2 regions of the Rhodovulum sp. MB263 genome follow, and region 1 is predicted to be linked to the other one. Evidence: riboswitches for the same ligand, from Rfam matches in the RefSeq annotation. Region 1 holds a riboswitch; the other holds the start of a gene.
The links. Region 1 has a riboswitch for cobalamin ahead of B5V46_RS10820 (DUF4198 domain-containing protein). Riboswitches for the same ligand answer to the same signal wherever they lie in the genome.
Positions count from the first base shown of each region.

Region 1 (11,524 bases):
AGGCGGGCGCCTCGGCGCCGATCGGCTTGCTCGACAGCGGGACTTTGGCGCCTTCCAGCACGCCGGTCCTGGCGGTCCGGGTCAGGATCTCGCATTCGCGTTCGTCGGTGCCTGCGGGCAGGATCGGCGTGGCCCAGGTCGAGTGGAAGATCGAGCGGAACGCGCCCTGGCGCTTGCCGTGGCACTCGACGCAGCCGCCCTGATCGGTCGGGCGGGCGAAGACCGCGCCGCCCTGTTCGACCAGACCGGCATCGAGCTCCCAGGGCCAGCGCGGTGCGCCGATATCCCAGATCCATTCCTCCAGCGCCTTCAGCCCCTCCCAGTTTGCCGAGTTGTTGGTGACATAGTCGCGGTTGAAAAGAAGCCCCTGCTTCTCGATCGGATGGAATTCGCCGAAGACGCCGTAGACCTCGCCCAGATTGCGCGCGAGCCCCAGCAGGTCGTTGCCGTTCGCGGCAAAGCCCGGCCATTGCGTCATGTCCTGGCGCGCCGCGTTCCACAGGAACGGATAGCGCGTCGGCGCATCGGCCAGCATGACATTCTCGGGGATCAGGTAGGCGTCTTCCGGCGCGCCGAGATCGAGCCCGGTCAGCCGGTTGAAGATCATCGAGACCGCGTCGAGCCGGACCGGCCCCCAGCCCGGATCGGGCAGCGAGCGGCTGATGAGGGTATGGAAGCGCAGGCTCCAGGTCTCGAGCTCGTCGCGCAGCCCGGCGCGGTCGTCCTGATCTTCGGCCACCTTGTCGGCGAAGGCCTCGAATGCGGCCTCATCCTCCAGCATGGCCCGCACCGCGGCGTCGAGATCTGCGAGGAAGCTCTGGAAATCGACGATGGCCGGGCCACCATCGATCCGGTAGGCGGTGCCGCTCACCTCGATCTGGCGGGTGTGGCAGGCGGCGCAGGTCATCCCGATGGCGGTGTCGCCCATGCCCTCATTGGTGGTGAAGCCGACCGGCAGGGCCGTGCCGTCGTCGCGGTCGGGCATCGGCAGATAGCCATAGCGCGCCAGCCCGTCGGCCAGAAACGGCGTCCCGTCGGGCTGCATCAGCGCCTCCATCCAGGCCAGCGGCATGATCCGCGAGCCCTGATCCTGGGTGTAGAAGGCGGCGCGGAGCGAGGGGCTCCAGCTGTCGCCCTGATCGACAAAGACGGTCTGTGCGGCGGCGGGGGCGGCAAGGCCGGACAGGAAAAACACGTAAGAAAGCGATTTCGTAAACATTGATTCCTCCCAGAATTGAATGTTTAGAACTCTCTCATTCCTTGCGTGTATTTTCCACGATTTTCCGTAGCGTCAACCTTGACGGCCCTGGCGTGCCCCCAGACGTGCCCCTGGCCGGGCCGCCCTTTCAGCGTGCCGGCGCCCCGGTCTGGCCGCTGCCCGGTTCGGCCACGATCCTCACGATCCGGCCGAAGACCGGCGAGGGTGCTGTGCCGTCGCCGATGCCCAGGACCCCGATCCGGGCCATCCGCCCCTGCAGCAGGGCCTCGATCCGGTTCCGCGCCTCGGGGTCGAGCTGGTCCAGAACGTCGTCCATAACCAGCCAGTCGGGACCGCGCAGCAGCGCTCTTGCAAAGACCAGGCATTGCTTGTCGCTCTCGCTCAGCAACTGGTCCCAGCGCCCCTCTTCGGCCAGCGCCCCGGTCAGATGCCCGAGCCCGGTCGCGCTCAGCGCCGCAGCCATCTCGTCGCGGCCGTGACGGCGGGCCGGTTCGGGATAGCAAAGCGCCAGATCGAGCCGTCCCGGCGGCACATAGGCCCTGCTCGGCATGTACATCACCCGGTCGGAGGCGGGCATCGAAAGGCGGCCCTCGGCCCGGGTCCAGAGCCCGGCCAGCGTCTCGAAGAGAAGCGTCTTGCCCGAGCCCGATCCGCCCTGCAGCAGAACCCTTTCGCCCGGGGCGAGGGATATCTCGGGCGGGTCGAGCCTGACGCCCACATGCGGGGTGACGACATGCAGCCCGGAAATCTCGATCCGCGGGGCGCCCTCGTGCCGGTCGATCCGCGGGGCGGCGTCATCGGCTTCGGCCCGGTCGACCGCCCGGACCGCGCGATGAAAGCTCGCGACCCGGAACAGCGTCGCGCGCCAGGTCGCGATCACCGCGAAATTGCTGACGAACCAGCGCAGCGAGCCCTGAACCTGGGTGAAGGCGCCGGCCACCAGCATCAGCTCGCCGATGCTCATGTCCGAGGTGAAATAGAAGGGCGCGGCCACCAGGATCGGCGCGACCAGCGTGAACCAGCCATAGCCCGCCGTCACCCAGGTCAGGTTCGCGGTGGCCAGGATCACCGCCTCGACGATGCCCACGACCCCGGCGAAGCTGGTCTCGATCCGGGCGGTCTCGGCGCGTTCGCCGCGTTCGAGCGCGATCCGTCCCGCAGCCTCGCTGACCCGGACCAGATCGAAGCGCAGCGTGGCCTCGCGCGCGGATTCCTCGGCCCTAAGCGCGACCAGCGGGCGGCCGACGCGCCAGCTGAGCCAGGAGGCGGCAGAGGCATAGAACAGCGCGCACCAGACCATGAAGCCCGGGATCTCGTGGCTCTGCCCGGCGAAGGTCAGGCTGAAGCCCTCGGATTTGTGCCACAGCACGCCGATGAAGGACCCCAGTAGCAACGTCGCCTGGAACAGCCCGATCCCCAGCGCCGCGCTCAGATCCGCGAGCTGGTCGATATCGGCCTGCAGCCGCTGGTCGGGATTCTCGCCGATCTTGCCCGCCCGCGACAGCCGGAGCGCACGCCCCGGCGCCATCCAGTCGCGCACCAGCGCCCGGAACAGCCCGCGCCTGAGCGTCAGCTTCATGGTCTGGTCGAGCCAGAGCTGGCTGACATTCAGGACCAGCAGGATGCCCGCCAGCACCGCGAAGACGCCAAGCTGGGTCACGAAGGCCGCCATGTCTTTGCGGGTGAGGGCGTCGTAGAAGGGCTCGTTCCAGGCGTTCAGCCGGATCTGCATATAGGCGGTCAGCCCGATCACCGCGACCAGGGCCGCCACCAGCAGCGCCGCCCGGCGCCCGAAGCCCGAGCTGCGGAAAAGGCCCAGCGTGTCGCGGATCTGGCTTCCGAGCCGGTTTTCCGCCGCGATGTCCCCGCTTCTAGCCAAGGCGCGCCGATCCCTGTTGCGCGGTTCCGCTCACATTCGATCTCCTCCGGCCCGGACCGTGTCCTCGCCTGTCTCCGATAGCGGGGCCGGGGACCGGTTCGCAAGCGCAGGACGGCCGGTCCGGGCAGGACCTTGCGTCCCGACCGGCGAGATCCCGCCTCAGCGCGCCAGCGTCAGCAGCGTATCGAGATCGAGATCGGCCTCGATCTCGTCGGCCAGACGGTCGAGCGCGGCCTCGACCGGGTCCTCCGCCGCCCGGCCGGGGGCGGCATGGCCGCCGATCGAGGCAAGCCAGTGATGGCGGAACGCCCCGGTCCCGAACAGCCCGTGCACATGGCTGCCCATCACCCTTCCATCCTCCGAGACCGCGCCCTCGGGCGTGCCGTCGAGATCGAGCCAGGGCCGTGCGGTCGCCGGACCCGCGACCCGGCCCATATGGATCTCATAGCCCGAGACGGGCTGGCCGCTGATCCGGTCCGTGGCCGCGATCCGGACCAGCCGCTTGTCGCCGGTCATCACCGTCTCGATATCGAGCAGCCCGAGCCCCGGCGTCTCGCCCGGGGGCCCCTCGATGCCCTTGGGGTCGCGCACGACGCGGCCCAGCATCTGATAGCCCGCGCAAAGTCCGATCACCCGGCCGCCCCGGCGCAGAAGGGCGCGCAGGTCGATATCCCAGCCCTCGGCGCGGATCGCGTCAAGCGCGGCGCGGGTGGTCTTCGAGCCCAGCAGGATCGCCGCATCGGCATCTCCCGGCACCGGCTGGCCGGGCTTCAGCCAGCGCAGATCGATGCCCGGTTCGGCCGCCAGCGGATCGAGATCGTCGAAATTGGCGATCCGGGGCAGTTCGGGCACCGCGATCACCAGCTGCCCGCCCGCGCCCTTGCGCCGCCCGAGCCCCAGCGTATCCTCCTCGGGCAGGGCGCGCGCGGCCTCGGACCAGCGCAAGAGCCCCAGAACCGGCCAGCCGGTCTCGGCCCGGATCTCGGCGGCGGCGGGGGCGAAGACGGCCGGGTCGCCACGGAACTTGGTCACGATGACGCCGCCCACGCGGGCCCGCTCGGCCCCGGTCCAGAGCCGGTGATGGCCGATGGCGGCCGCGGTCACGCCGCCGCGCGACTCGTCGCCCAGCAGGACCACCGGCAGGTCGGCGGCCTCGGCCAGCCCCATGTTCGAGATGTCCTGCGGGCGCAGATAGCGCTCGGCGCCGCTGCCCGCGCCCTCGATCAGCACCAGGTCATGGTCCGCCGACAACCGGTCGAGGCTTTCCACGACCCCGGCCCGCAGCCCGGGCTTGAGCGCCTGATAGGCCGAGGCCGAATAGCGGCCCAGCACGCGGCCCCGCAGCACGACCTGACAGTCGATATCGGTCTCGGGCTTCAGCAGCACCGGGTTCATGTCGACCGTCAGGGCCGCGCCCGCGGCGCGCGCCTGCAGCGCCTGGGCCCGGCCGATCTCGCCGCCATCGGCGGTGACGGCGGCATTGTTCGACATGTTCTGCGCCTTGAAGGGCGCCACTTTCAGCCCCCGGCGGGCATAGGCACGCGCGAGCCCCGCGACCAGCAGGCTCTTGCCCACATCCGAGCCGGTGCCCAGCACCATCAGCCGCCGCGCGCTCATCGCGCCAGCGCCAGCAGCGCGTCGAGATCGAGATCGCGTTCCAGCTGGTCGGCCAGCGCATCCAGCGCCGCCTCGACCCGGGCGGCATGGTCGAGCCCCGAGGCCCGCCCGCCCATCGCCCTCAGCCAGTGCCGGCGGAAGCCGTCGGCGGCAAAGAGCCCGTGCAGATAGCCGCCCATCACAAGGCCATCGGCCGAGACCGCGCCCTCGGGGCGGCCGTCGAGCCGCAGCCAGGGCCGCTCGAGCCCCGGCCCCCGGGTCACGCCCATATGCATCTCGTAGCCGGTGACGCTTGTGCCGCTGATCGCATCCTCGGCCGCGATCTCGACCAGCCGCTTCTCGCCGCCGATCTCGGTCTCGATATCCAGAAGCCCCAGCCCCTCGGTCTCGCCCGGCGGGCCCTCGATGCCGTCGGGGTCGCGCACCTTCCGGCCCAGCATCTGGAACCCGGCGCAGATGCCCACGACCCGCCCGCCCCGGCGCAGATGGCCGAGGATGTCGATGTCCCAGCCATTGGCGCGGATCGAGTCGAGCGCGGGCCGGGTGGTCTTCGAGCCCGGCAGCAGTACCAGATCGGCCTCGGCGGGGATCGGCTCGCCCGGGCGGACCCAGCGGAGATCGACGCCCGGCTCGGCCGACAGCGGATCGAGATCGTCGAAATTGGCCATCCGCGCGATATGGGGCACCGCGATCACCAGTCCGGTACCGCCGCCCGAGGCCGGCCGCTCGAGCGCCAGCGCATCCTCGGCCGGAAGCCGCGCGGCGCCCTCGAACCAGTGGGCGACGCCCAGGAAGGGCCAGCCGGTGCGTTCGGTGATCGTCGCGCAGGCCGGTTCGTAAAGCGAGAAATAGCCGCGGAACTTGTTGACCAGATAGCCCGCGATGCGGGCGCGTTCGGCCGCCGTATGCAGGCACCACGAGCCCACCACGGCCGCCATCGCGCCGCCCCGGTCATTGTCGGTGACGAGGATCACCGGCAGATCGGCGGCCTCGGCAAAGCGCATGTTGGCGATGTCGCTCTTGCGCAGATAGGTCTCGGTGCCCGCGCCCGCGCCCTCGACCAGCACCAGATCGGCCCCGGCCGCGACGCGGTTGAAACTGTCCATGACCGCGGGCAGGAGCTTGGGCTTGAGCTTGTGGTAATGCCGCGCGGGCCAGTTGCCCAGCGGACGGCCCCGCAGCACCACCTGCGAGCCGACCATGGCCTGCGGCTTCAGCAGCACCGGGTTCATGTGGATCGAGGGGGGCAGCCCCGCGGCCTGCGCCTGAAGCGCCTGGGCGCGGCCGATCTCGCCCCTGGGGGCGGTGCCGTCGGGGCCGGGAGGCAGGTCGCTGTCGGCGGCGACGGCGGCATTGTTCGACATGTTCTGCGCCTTGAAGGGCGCGACCTTCAGGCCGCGCCGCGCATAGGCGCGGGCGAGCCCTGCGACCAGGAGGCTCTTGCCGACATCCGAACTCGTGCCCTGCAGCATCAGGGCCTTCGCGCGGCGCGGCGGCACCGGGTCGAGCATCGGTACCGAGATTTCGGGCATCGGCGGGGCCGCATCGCCGGGGGGCAGGTCGGGATAGCGGCTCCGGGTCCGGTCAAGGGTCATGGCGGCTCCTGCGACTTTCGGCAGGGGGTGTCGGACGGGGCCCTGCGGATGTCAAGCGCGGCTCAGAACTCGACGCCCGGCTGGCCCTTTATGCCCGAGCGGAACGGGTGCTTGACCAGCGTCATCTCGGTCACCAGATCGGCCGCCTCGATCACCTCTTCGGGGGCGTTGCGCCCGGTCAGGACGACATGCGACAGCGGCGGCTTCTCGGCCTGCAGGAAGGCCACCACCTCGGCCGGGTCGAGATAGCCGTAGCGCAGCGCGATGTTGATCTCGTCGAGCAGTACCATGCGGATTTCGGGGTCGCGGATCAGCTCCCTGGCCTTTTCCCAGCCCTTTTCGGCCGCGGCGATGTCGCGGGCGCGGTCCTGGGTTTCCCAGGTGAAGCCCTCGCCCATGGCATGGAACTGGCAGAGATCGCCGAAATGCGAGGTCAGAAGCCGCCGCTCGCCGGTATCCCAGGCGCCCTTGACGAACTGGACCACGGCACAGGGCATCTGATGGGCGATGCAGCGCAGGATCATCCCGAAGCCCGAGGAGGACTTGCCCTTGCCGGTGCCGGTATGCACCAGGATCAGCCCCTTCTCGCCGGATTTCCCGGCCATGATCTTGTCGCGCGCGGCCTTCTTCTTGGCCATCTTGCTGGCATGGCGGGCGTCGTCGGCTGCGGTATTGGTGGGGGCGGTATCGGTGGCGGCGGCGGTCTCGTCGGTCATGGGGGCTCCTTGCGCGTGTCGGGGACAGCTTAGCGGGCGGGGCCGCCGCGTCAAACCCGGGCCGCGCGGCGGTTGTGCCGATTGACAAGTCCCGAGCTGCTTGCAATGACGGATGCGTGACCGGTTCGCCCGGGCCCGAGGGTCCGGACGTGAAAAGGGAACGCGGTGCGCCCGTCCGAAGGGACGGGCAATTCCGCGGCTGCCCCCGCAACTGTAAGCGGCGAGCACGGCTGAGAACGCCACTGGGGAGGCCCCCGGGAAGGCCAGCCAAGCTGAGACCCGCAAGCCAGGAGACCTGCCGGCCGCCCGTTTCCCCGCAAGGGAGGCGGTTTCCACCGGACGCCGGGGTGCGCGTCTGGCCCGGTTCGGCCGCAGCCCGGCCGCTCCGAGCCTCTCATCCCGTTCGTCCTTTCTCCCGCGGCCTGTCCGGCCGCTCATGTTGAAAGGCAACGACCTTGATCTTCCACGGCAATCTCGTAACCGCCGCGCTGGCACTGACCCTCGTTCCCGGGGTCGCGGCGGCGCATTTCCAGCTGGCCTATACCGAGCAAAGCCTCATCGACGCGCCCGGCGACGTGCCGGTCAAGCTGATCTTCTGGCATCCGCAGGAAAGCGGGCCGGTCATGGATATGGGCGAGCCGCTGGAATTCTACGCCATCCATCGCGGCGAGCGGATCGACCTCAAGCCGACGCTCAGCCAGACCGTCTTTCGCGGTCCGCTGAACGAGGCTGTGGCATGGGATGGCAGCCTGCCGGTCAAGCGGATGGGCGATTACGTCCTGGTGACGGTGCCCGCGCCCTATTACGAGGACTCCGAGGATATCTACATCCAGCAGATCACCAAGACCTACGTCAACCGCGGCCAGATGCCCACCGACTGGGACGGCCCGCAGGGGCTCAAGGCCGAGATCCTGCCGCTGGTCAAACCCTATAACGTGATCGCGGGCTCGACCTTCACCGGGCGGGTGCTGTCCGAGGGCGCTCCGGTCGCGGGTGCCGAGATCGAGATCGAATACATGGCGGCCGAGCCCGACATGGCGACGGGCGCGCCCAAGCCCGCGACGGCGGGGCCGTTGCCGGGCGGCGCGGTTGTCGCGGTGACGGACGAGAACGGCTATTTCACCTTCGGCGTGCCGAAGGCGGGCTATTGGGGCTTTGCCGCGCTGGGGGTCGGGCCCGATACCGAACATGAGGGCAAGGAACTCAGCCAGGATGCGGTCCTCTGGATCCGCGCCTTCGATCTGAAATAGGGGCGGGGCCATGCATATCGTGGACGGGGCGCTGGCGGCGCCCGTGGTGATCGGCGGTGCGGTGCTGGCGGCCGGAGGCGTCGCCCGCGGGTTGCGCGATCTGACGCTCGAGAAGATCCCCGCCGCCGGGATGCTCTCGGCCAGCTTCTTCGTGGCCTCGCTGATCCATGTGCCGATCGGCCCGTCCTCGGTGCACCTGATCCTGAACGGTCTGGCCGGGCTGGTGCTCGGCTGGGCCGCCTTTCCCGCGCTGTTCGTGGGGCTTCTGCTCCAGGCGGTCTTCTTCGGTTTCGGCGGGCTGACGGTGCTGGGGGTCAATACCCTGAACATCGCGCTGCCCGCGGTGATCGTGCATTACCTCTGCCGGCGCGGGATCGCGTCCGGCAGTCCGCGGACCGCCGCGATCTGGGGCGGTATCGGCGGCGCGCTGGCCATCGCGCTGACCGCCGCGCTTGTCGGTGTCGCCCTCGCGCTCAGCGGTGCGGCCTTTCTTCCGGCGGCCAAGCTGGTCTTTCTCGCCCATGTTCCGGTGATGGCGATCGAGGGCCTGCTGAGTGCCGCAGCCGTCTATCTGGCCATCCAGGTCAAGCCCGATCTCTTTCTCAGCCTGCAAGGACCCGCCCGATGATCCGCCCGATTTTCCTGACCCTGGCGCTTGTTCTGGCGCCCATGCCCGCGCTCGCGCACAAGGTGATCGCCGCCGCCTATCCCAGCGGGGCCCTGATCGAGGGCGAGGTCGGCTTTTCCAATGGCGACATGGCCGTCGATGCCCCGGTCGGGGTGTTCGATCCCGAGGGCAACCGCCTCGGCGAGACGATGACCGATGCCGACGGTCTGTTCACCTTCCGCCCGACGCGCGCCGTGGCCCATGTCTTCCGCGCCGATCTGGGTGCGGGCCATGTCGCCGAATTCACCATGAGCGCCGAGGAGGTCGCGGCGATCCTCGACAGCCCCGCCGCTCGGGCTGCCGCCGAAGCTGCCGCTGAAACCGCCCCTGAAGCCGGGGCAGGGGACGCGGCCCCGGTTTCGGACGGGGGCAACCCCTCGACCTTCCCGCTGGAGGCGGCCCCCGCCCGGGCGCCCGCCGGGTCTTCGGCGGCCGCGCTGATCGCCGCGCCGGGGCTGAGCGAGGCCGACAAGGCCGAGATCGCGAAGATGCTGCGCGACGAGCTGCGGCCGCTGCGCCGCGAGATCGCCGCCTATCGCGAGAAGAACGACCTTCAGTCGATCCTCGGCGGCATCGGCTATATCATGGGCATCTTCGGGCTCGGCTTCTATGTCGCCGCGCGGCGCCGGATGAAGGGCTGACCCCCGGTGTCCGACATCCTCACCGCCGACCGGGCGGCGCCCGGTGCCGTCTCGCGTCTTGACGGGCTCGATCCGCGCACGCGGCTGATCGGGGCGGGGGCTTTCGCCTGCGTCACGGTCGGCGCCTCCTTCCTGCCGGTGCTGCTGGCGGCGCTTCTTCTGGCGCTGGGGCTGATGGCGCTGTCGGGCCGGGCGGCGGGCCGGACGCTGCGGCGGATGGCGGCGATGGACGGCTTCATCTTCCTGCTGGTGGCGATGCTGCCCTTCACCACGCCCGGCACGCCGGTCATGGCGCTCTGGGGGTTCGAGGCCTCGCGCGAGGGGCTCCTGCATGCCGCCCGCATCCTGCTGACCGCCAATGCGGTGGTGCTGGCGCTCCTGTCGCTGGTCGGCACGCTCGAGCCGGTGACGATGGGTCAGGCGCTTCACCGTCTCGGCACGCCCGAGCGGCTGGTGCATCTGCTTCTGTTCACCATCCGCTATATCGAGGTGCTGCGCGCCGAATACCTGCGGCTGCGCCGGGCGATGAAGGTCCGGGGCTTCCGGCCCGGCACCTCCTGGCATACCTATCGCAGCCTCGGCTATCTGGTCGGCATGATGCTGGTCCGCGCGGTCGAGCGCTCGGAACGGGTGCTGGCGGCGATGAAATGCCGGGGCTTCTCGGGCCGGCTCCCGATGCTCTCCGGCTTCGCCTACGGCCCGCGCGACGCGGCCTTCGGTGCGGGGCTCGGGGCGCTGTTGCTGGCGATGATCCTGGCGGAGCTTGTCCATGGCGTTGTTTGAGATCGACGGGCTCGTCTTCGGCTATCCCGGCCGGCCGGCGATCCTGCAGGGCGCGGGGCTGAGGCTCGAGGCGGGCCAGAGGCTGTCGGTCGCGGGGGCGAACGGCTCGGGCAAGTCGACGCTGTTGCAACTGATGGTCGGGCTTCTCGTTCCGCAGGCGGGGCGGATCCGTGCCTTCGGGCAGGTGCGCCGGGCCGAGCCCGATTTCCACGAGGTGCGCCGCCGGGCGGGGCTGGTCTTCCAGGACCCCGACGATCAGCTGTTCTGCCCGACCGTGGCCGAGGACGTGGCCTTCGGGCCGCTCAATCTGGGGCTCGGCCGCGAGGCGGCGATAGCCAGGGTCGAGGCGGTGCTGACCCGGCTCGATCTCATGCATCTGAAGGATCGTGTCACCCACCGGCTGTCGGGCGGCGAGAAGCGGCTGGTCAGCCTTGCCGCGGTGCTGGCGATGGAGCCCGAGGTGCTGCTGCTCGACGAGCCGACCAATGCGCTCGACGAGGAGAATGCCGGGCGGCTGGTCGCGATCCTGCAAGGTCTGCCGCAGGCGATCCTGCTGGTGACCCATGATGCCGAGATGCGCGCGCGGATCGCGCCCGAGGGGCTGCGGCTGCAGGCCGGGCGGCTGGTGCCCGCCTGAGCCGTCAGCCCCGCTTTCAACCTCGCCGCATCAGGTAGATGTCCATCAGCCAGCCATGCCGGGCGCGGGCCGCGTCGCGGGTCTTCAGGATCTCGGGCCCGGCCTCGGCCAGCGGCCCGGCGATGGCGATTTCCTCCGCCATGCCCAGATAGGCGCCCCACCAGATCCGGATGCCCTCGGGCGCGAGGGTCTGGAAGGCGCAGCCGCCATCCAGCATCGCGACCACGGTGTCCGCCCCTTCGGGCCAGCCATGATCGCGGATCTGCCGTCCGGTGGTGATGACGACCGGCGCGCCGATCTCGTTCAGCGGGATGCGATGGGCGGCGCAGAGCGCCTGGATCGCGGTGATGCCCGGGATGACGGTGATCTTGGGCGCGGGCGACAGCCGTGCCGCGATCCGGAGCGAGCTGTCATAAAGCGAGGGATCGCCCCAGATCAGCAGTGCCACCTTCCGGGGCGCGGGGTGCGTCGCCGCGACGGTCTCGGTCCAGACCCCGGCAATGGCGTCGTGCCAGTCCAG
Region 1 covers NZ_CP020384.1:2,314,732-2,326,255, reverse strand. Annotated here, with positions in the region: gene B5V46_RS10845 (di-heme-cytochrome C peroxidase) at 1-1,195, opposite strand, end outside; gene B5V46_RS10840 (ABC transporter ATP-binding protein/permease) at 1,347-3,098, opposite strand; gene B5V46_RS10835 (cobyric acid synthase) at 3,258-4,715, opposite strand; gene B5V46_RS10830 (cobyric acid synthase) at 4,712-6,226, opposite strand; gene cobO (cob(I)yrinic acid a,c-diamide adenosyltransferase) at 6,373-7,026, opposite strand; cobalamin riboswitch at 7,131-7,344, shown strand; gene B5V46_RS10820 (DUF4198 domain-containing protein) at 7,482-8,276, shown strand; gene cbiM (cobalt transporter CbiM) at 8,287-8,904, shown strand; gene B5V46_RS10810 (hypothetical protein) at 8,901-9,584, shown strand; gene cbiQ (cobalt ECF transporter T component CbiQ) at 9,591-10,367, shown strand; gene B5V46_RS10800 (energy-coupling factor ABC transporter ATP-binding protein) at 10,354-11,004, shown strand; gene cobF (precorrin-6A synthase (deacetylating)) at 11,021-11,524, opposite strand, start outside.

Region 2 (5,897 bases), 1.7 Mb from region 1:
TGGACCCGCTGCCGCTCGCCGCCCGAAAGCGTATGCCAGTGGCGGGCGGCGAAATCCTGCATGCCGACGGCGATCAGCGCCGCCTCGACCGCGGCCTCGTCCTCGTCCGAGAACGGATGCAGGGCCGAGAGCCAGGGCGTGCGCCCCAGCTCGACCGCGTCGCGGACGGTGATCCGCTCGGTCGTTTCGGCCTGCTGTTCCACCAGCGCCACCCGCTGCGCGACCTCGCGGCGGGGAAGGCGGCTCATGGGGCGCCCCTCCAGCCGCACCTCGCCTTCGCTTGGTGCCCGGATACCGGCCAGCATCCGCAGCAGGCTCGACTTTCCCGACCCGTTCGGGCCGATCAGCCCGAACCTTTCGCCGCGCATGACCGACAGCGTGATGTCAGAGACGATGGCGCGCCCCTGTACCCGCCAGCCAAGGCCTTCCCCGCTCAGGATCATTTCCGGGCCCTCCCCCGGATCAGGATCGCCGCGAAGGCGGGCGCGCCGATCAGCGCGGTGATCACGCCGATGGGCAGCACCTGTCCCGGGATCAGGATGCGCGAGACGATATCCGCCGCGATCAGGAACACCGCGCCCGCCAGCGCCGAGGCCGGCACCAGCAGCCGGTGCCGCCCGCCCACCAGGAACCGCATCGCATGGGGGATCACCAGCCCGACAAAGCCGATGGCGCCAACCAGCGACACGATCAGCGCGGTGACCAGAGCCGCCGTCCCGATCAGCACCGCCTGCACCCGGCGCACGTTGATGCCGAGCGAGGCCGCACTGTCAGCCCCGAAGGTGAAGGCGTCGAGGCTGCGCACATGCCAGAGGCAGACCCCAAGCCCCAAGGCCGCGGCAGGCACGGCAATCAGGCTGTCCTGCCAGCGCGCCCCCGAGAGATTTCCCAGAAGCCAGAACATGATGCCGCGGGCCTGTTCGGCATTGGCGGATTTCGCGATCAGGAAGGCGGTCATCGCGTTGAAGAGCTGTGCCCCCGCAATCCCGGCCAGTACGATCACGCCCGCGGCCTGCAGCCCGGTGCCGCCGCCTGCCGCGCGCGCCAGGGTCGCGACCATGACGAAGGCCAGAAGCGCCCCGGCGAAGGCGCCTGTCGACAGCGAGAGCGCGCCCGCGCCGAGCCCGGCGACGGTGACCGCAACCGCGCCGGTCGAGGCCCCGGCGGAGATCCCCAGCAGATAGGGATCGGCCAGCGCATTCCTCAGCAGGGCCTGCAGCACGACGCCCGACAGGGCGAGCCCCGTCCCGCAGGCGGCCGCCACCACCGCGCGGGCGAGGCGGTAGTTCCAGACGATGCCCTCGTCGATCCGCGCAACCGGGTAGAGGGTGCCGAACAGCTTGTTGCCCAGCACCTGGAACACGGTCGCGGCGGGTATGCGGGTCTCGCCGATCGCGGTTCCGGCGATCAGCGCGGCCAGCAGCACCGGGGGGGCGATCCACCCCCAGTGCCAGCGGGCCCGACGGGCGCCGGACCTCATTTGCTCAGATCGAATCCGGCCAGCGCCGTGGACAGCTCCTCCAGCCCGTAGATCGCCCGCACCGTTGCATCCATCGCCTGGGCGTCCATCACCACGATCCGGTTTTCCCGGACCGCCGTCATTTCCTTCGCAACCGGATCGGTGCGGAGAAACTCAAGCTTCTTCTCGACATCGTCGGCGGGAAAGCGGCGGCGCGTCATCTCGGCCAGCACGATCACCGTCGGGTCGGCCCTGGCGATGCTCTCCCATCCCACGGTCGGCCATTCCTCGTCGGAGGCCACGACATTCTCGATCCCGAGCTCCTGCATCATGTAGCCCGGCGCGCCCTTCCGCCCGGCCACATAGGGGTCGATGTCCATCTCGGCGGACGAGTACCAGAACACCGCCGAGGCCGTTTCGGGCAGATCCAGCGCCCGGGCCTGTGCGATGGCTGCGGCCTCGCGTGCCTTCAGCTCGTCGATCAGTTCCGCGCCCCGCTCCCCGACATCGTGGATCCGCGCCAGTTCCTCGATCGACCGGTAGATCGAGTCGGTCGAGAACATCTCGGTCCGGGTGCCGTCCGACCCGCGGCTGTTATCCTTGCCGGCGCAGTCGCTGGGCAGAACGTAGGTCGGCACGCCGACATCATGGAACATCTCGCGGGTGGCGACGATGCCCTGGGCGCCGATATGCCATTCGTATTGTACGGTCACCAGATCGGGCCGCGCGGCCACCACGCTCTCAAAGCTGGGATCGTTGTCGGCCAGCCGCGCGATCCCGGCATTCAGCTCGGCGAATTGCGGCAGGACATCGGTGAACCAGACCGAGGTGCCCTTCACCCGCTCTGCGAGACCCAGCAGGTAAAGGATCTCGGTCGTGCCCTGGCCGACGGTGACGGTGCGCGCGGGGGCGGCGTCGAAGGTCAGGGTCTGGCCGCAATTCTCCAGCGTGAGGGGATAGTCGGTGGCCTGGGCCATGCCCGCGCAGACCATAAGGGCCGCCGAAAGGAAGGCAGTCTTGGTGTTCATGGAAACTCTCCGGAAATTGGCTTCCGGGCCCCGGGGTTTGCGGGCTGGGCGGATGTCAGTTCTTTGGCTGGCGCAAGACGCGCCTGGCTGAGCACGGCCGAAAGATCCGGGCATGAACATCCCTTTCCCCGGGCAACCCCGCCCGGTTGATGGTGGTTTCATGCCGGCAGGTCTCCTGACTGACGGGTCGTCCGCCGGTCCGGCCTTCCCAGGCAGATGCCCAGTGGCGTTGTCGGACCGCCGCTCGCCGCCTACAGTTGCGGGGGCAGTTTCGGTTCGCGGGACATCTGGCCCGCGGCGAATTCCCTTTTCATTCCCAAACGGGAAACCGGCGACCGAGCACAGAGCATGAAACCCCTATCGGGTCAACTGCCTGCCGGTCGCAGGCGTCATTCCGGAAAACCTTACCTCGAGAGCTCGCGGCCTGTCCGTTCTGTCGGGGCGTCACTGTCCTGAAACGACGAAAGCCCTTCCTTTGGCGGTCCCGCCGCCTGATGCGCTCGGGGCGAGCGGCGCCGGGCTGGAGCGGCCCCGCGCGGGTGCGACCGGAGCCCGGATCCGCCTCGCCGGACCGCTCCACGGCTTTTTCCGTGGCTTTATTGCCGCATCCGCGGCGCGGTCGAAGACCTGCCTCATCGGCTTTGCCCGCAACCGCTATTCCGGCGCGGTCTGTTGCGCTCGGGGCGAGCCGGGCAGGGGCGTCCGGATGCCGGAAGGACAGGCGCCGCCCTTCAAAGCTCGCGGGGACTATTGCCGCCGTGCCGGGCGGGCGACGAAGGCGCCTGTCAGGATCAATGGCCCTGCCAGCAGGAAGGCCAGGCCCGGCAGTTCGGCGAAAAAGGCAAAACCCAGCGCCACGGCCCACAGAACCGAAAGATATTCGAAGGGGGCCAGTGCCGAGGCATCGGCATGGCTGAAGGACAGCGTCATCAGGATATGGGCGATACCGCCCGCCAGCCCGGTTCCGATCAACAGCAGGAGTGTTGCCGGACCGGGCCAGACCCAGCCCCAGGGCAGTGTCGCAAGGCCGATCAGGGCCGAGACCACGGCGAACCAGAAGGCGATGGCTCCGGCGCCTTCGCCCAGCAGTGTCAGTCGGCGCACCTGGATCAGCGCACCGGCCGTCAGAGCCGCGGTCAAAAGCCCCAGGGCCACGCCCAGGGCGCCGCTGTCGGGCAAGGCCCCGGCAAAGGCGGGCAGGCAGAAGGCCGCCGCTCCGGCAAGGCCGAGCACGACACCGCCGATCCGGCCTGCGCTCGGCCTCTCTCCGAGCAGAGCCCAGCCCAGCAGGGCCAGCATCACCGGCGCGAGATAGGACAGCATCGTCGCCTCGGCCAGCGGCAGGAGCCGGATCGTCGCAAAGGAGGTGAACATCGCGACCGCGCCCATCAGGCAGCGACCGATATGTCCCATGGGACGGGACGTCGCCAGCCCGCGGGGCCACTCTCCGCGCCACCACAGGAAGGCGATCAAGGGCAGCAGGGCCACGGCCGAGCGGAAGAACACCACCTGTCCCAGCGGGACGGCGTCGCCAAGCGCCTTCACGCAGACGCCCATCATGGCAAATGCGAGGGTCGAGAGCACCCGCAAGGTGATGCCCAGCCGCTCGTTCCGGCCGGCAGGACGGGGTGCGGCGAAGACCGACCGGTCCGTCATTCTGCCATCATCCGGACCAGGGTCCGGGCCGCGCGCCATACGGACCGTCTCATTCCGCGCTGAACCGGATATGCGGCCGACGCGCATCCTGATAGGTGCAGACATGCGCCGTGACCCTGAACACGTCGCGCAGGACGTCCTGGGTCAGGACAACATCCGGTGTGCCGCAGGCGCGCATGACCCCTCCTTCGATAACCGCAATCCGGTCGCAGAACATGGCCGCGAGGTTCAGGTCATGCAGGGCGATGACGCTGGTCAGATCGAGGTCGCGGACCATGGCCAATATTTCGATCTGGTGGTGAATGTCGAGGTGGTTCGTCGGCTCGTCGAGGAACATCACCTGCGGTGTCTGCGCCAGCGCCCGCGCGATATGCACCCGCTGGCGCTCGCCTCCCGAAAGGGTCTGCCAGGCCTGTTTCCTATGCGATGCCATTTCCACGCGTTCCAGCGCCTGTGTCACCGCGGCCTCGTCGGTCTCGGACCAGCCCGCCAGAGCCGAGCGATGCGGGGTCCGCCCGAGCCGCACGACATCGCTCACCGTGACATTGGTGTCGGTGGCAGCACTTTGCTGAACAAAGGCCAGCTGTCGCGACAATGCCCTGCGGGAGACATGGGCGATGTCCTGCCCGTTGATCCGGACCCGGCCCCGCAGCGGGCGCCGCAGCCCCGCCAGCAGCCGCAACAGGGAGGATTTGCCCGATCCGTTGGGGCCGATCAGGCCCAGCGTCTCGCCCGGGGCGACCCTCAGCGAAACGTCCGAGACGATGGTCTTGCGCTTCACGCCCCAGGTCAGGTTCTCGGCCAGAATGCTCATACCTGCGGCCTCGCGCGGTAAAGAATGATCGCGAAGAACGGCACGCCGACCAGCGCCGTCACGACCCCGATGGGCACGGTCTGCTGTGTCGCGATCATGCGCGAGGCGATGTCGGCGATCACCATGAAGACCGCCCCCACCACCGCGCAGGCCGGCAGCAGCCGCATATGCAAGGGCCCGACAACATATCGGGCCGCATGCGGCACGACCAGACCGACGAAGCCGATGGCGCCGACCATGCTGACAATCGTCGCGGTCAGAAGCGCGGTCACGCCGAACAGCGCCAGTCGGATACGGGCAACCGGCACGCCAAGGGCCGCGGCATCCTCGTCGCCGAAGGTGAAGGCGTCGAGCGAGCGTGCCATCCAGATGCAGATGGCGAGGCTGACGATGACCACGACCAGCAAAAGCTGGAAATCCGGCCAGCGCACGCCGCCGAAGCTGCCCAGAAGCCAGAACATCACATCCCGCGCCTGCTGGGCATTGCCGGAGGTCGTGACGATATAGGAGGTCAGCGCATTGAAAAGCTGCGAGGCCGCGACCCCTGCCAGGATCGTGTGGTTCGGCCCGCTGGTCGCGCCGTTGGACAGAAGCGCCACGAGGGCGAAGGCTGCGAAAGCCCCCGCGAAGGCGCCCAGCGACAGCGACAGGCTGCCCGCGCCAATGCCCAGGACGATCACGCAGACCGCCCCGGTCGAGGCCCCCGCCGACACGCCCAGCACGAAGGGTTCGGCCAGTGCGTTGCGCAGCAGCGCCTGCAGGATCGCCCCGCAGATCGCCAGCCCCGCCCCGGACAGGGCCGCCACCAGCGCGCGGCTCAGGCGCAGGTTCCAGACGACACTCTGCTCGATCGGCGGGATCTCGGCACCGGTCAGGCCGAGCTCGTTGGTGACCGACAGGAAGACCGTCCGCAGGGGGATATTGTAATCGCCAAGCGCGG
Region 2 covers NZ_CP020384.1:641,100-646,996, forward strand. Annotated here, with positions in the region: gene B5V46_RS03120 (ABC transporter ATP-binding protein) at 1-443, opposite strand, end outside; gene B5V46_RS03125 (iron ABC transporter permease) at 440-1,480, opposite strand; gene B5V46_RS03130 (ABC transporter substrate-binding protein) at 1,477-2,487, opposite strand; cobalamin riboswitch at 2,635-2,835, opposite strand; gene B5V46_RS03135 (DMT family transporter) at 3,235-4,143, opposite strand; gene B5V46_RS03140 (ABC transporter ATP-binding protein) at 4,193-4,957, opposite strand; gene B5V46_RS03145 (iron ABC transporter permease) at 4,954-5,897, opposite strand, start outside.
Region 2: another riboswitch for cobalamin. It lies ahead of B5V46_RS03130 (ABC transporter substrate-binding protein); the one in region 1 lies ahead of B5V46_RS10820 (DUF4198 domain-containing protein).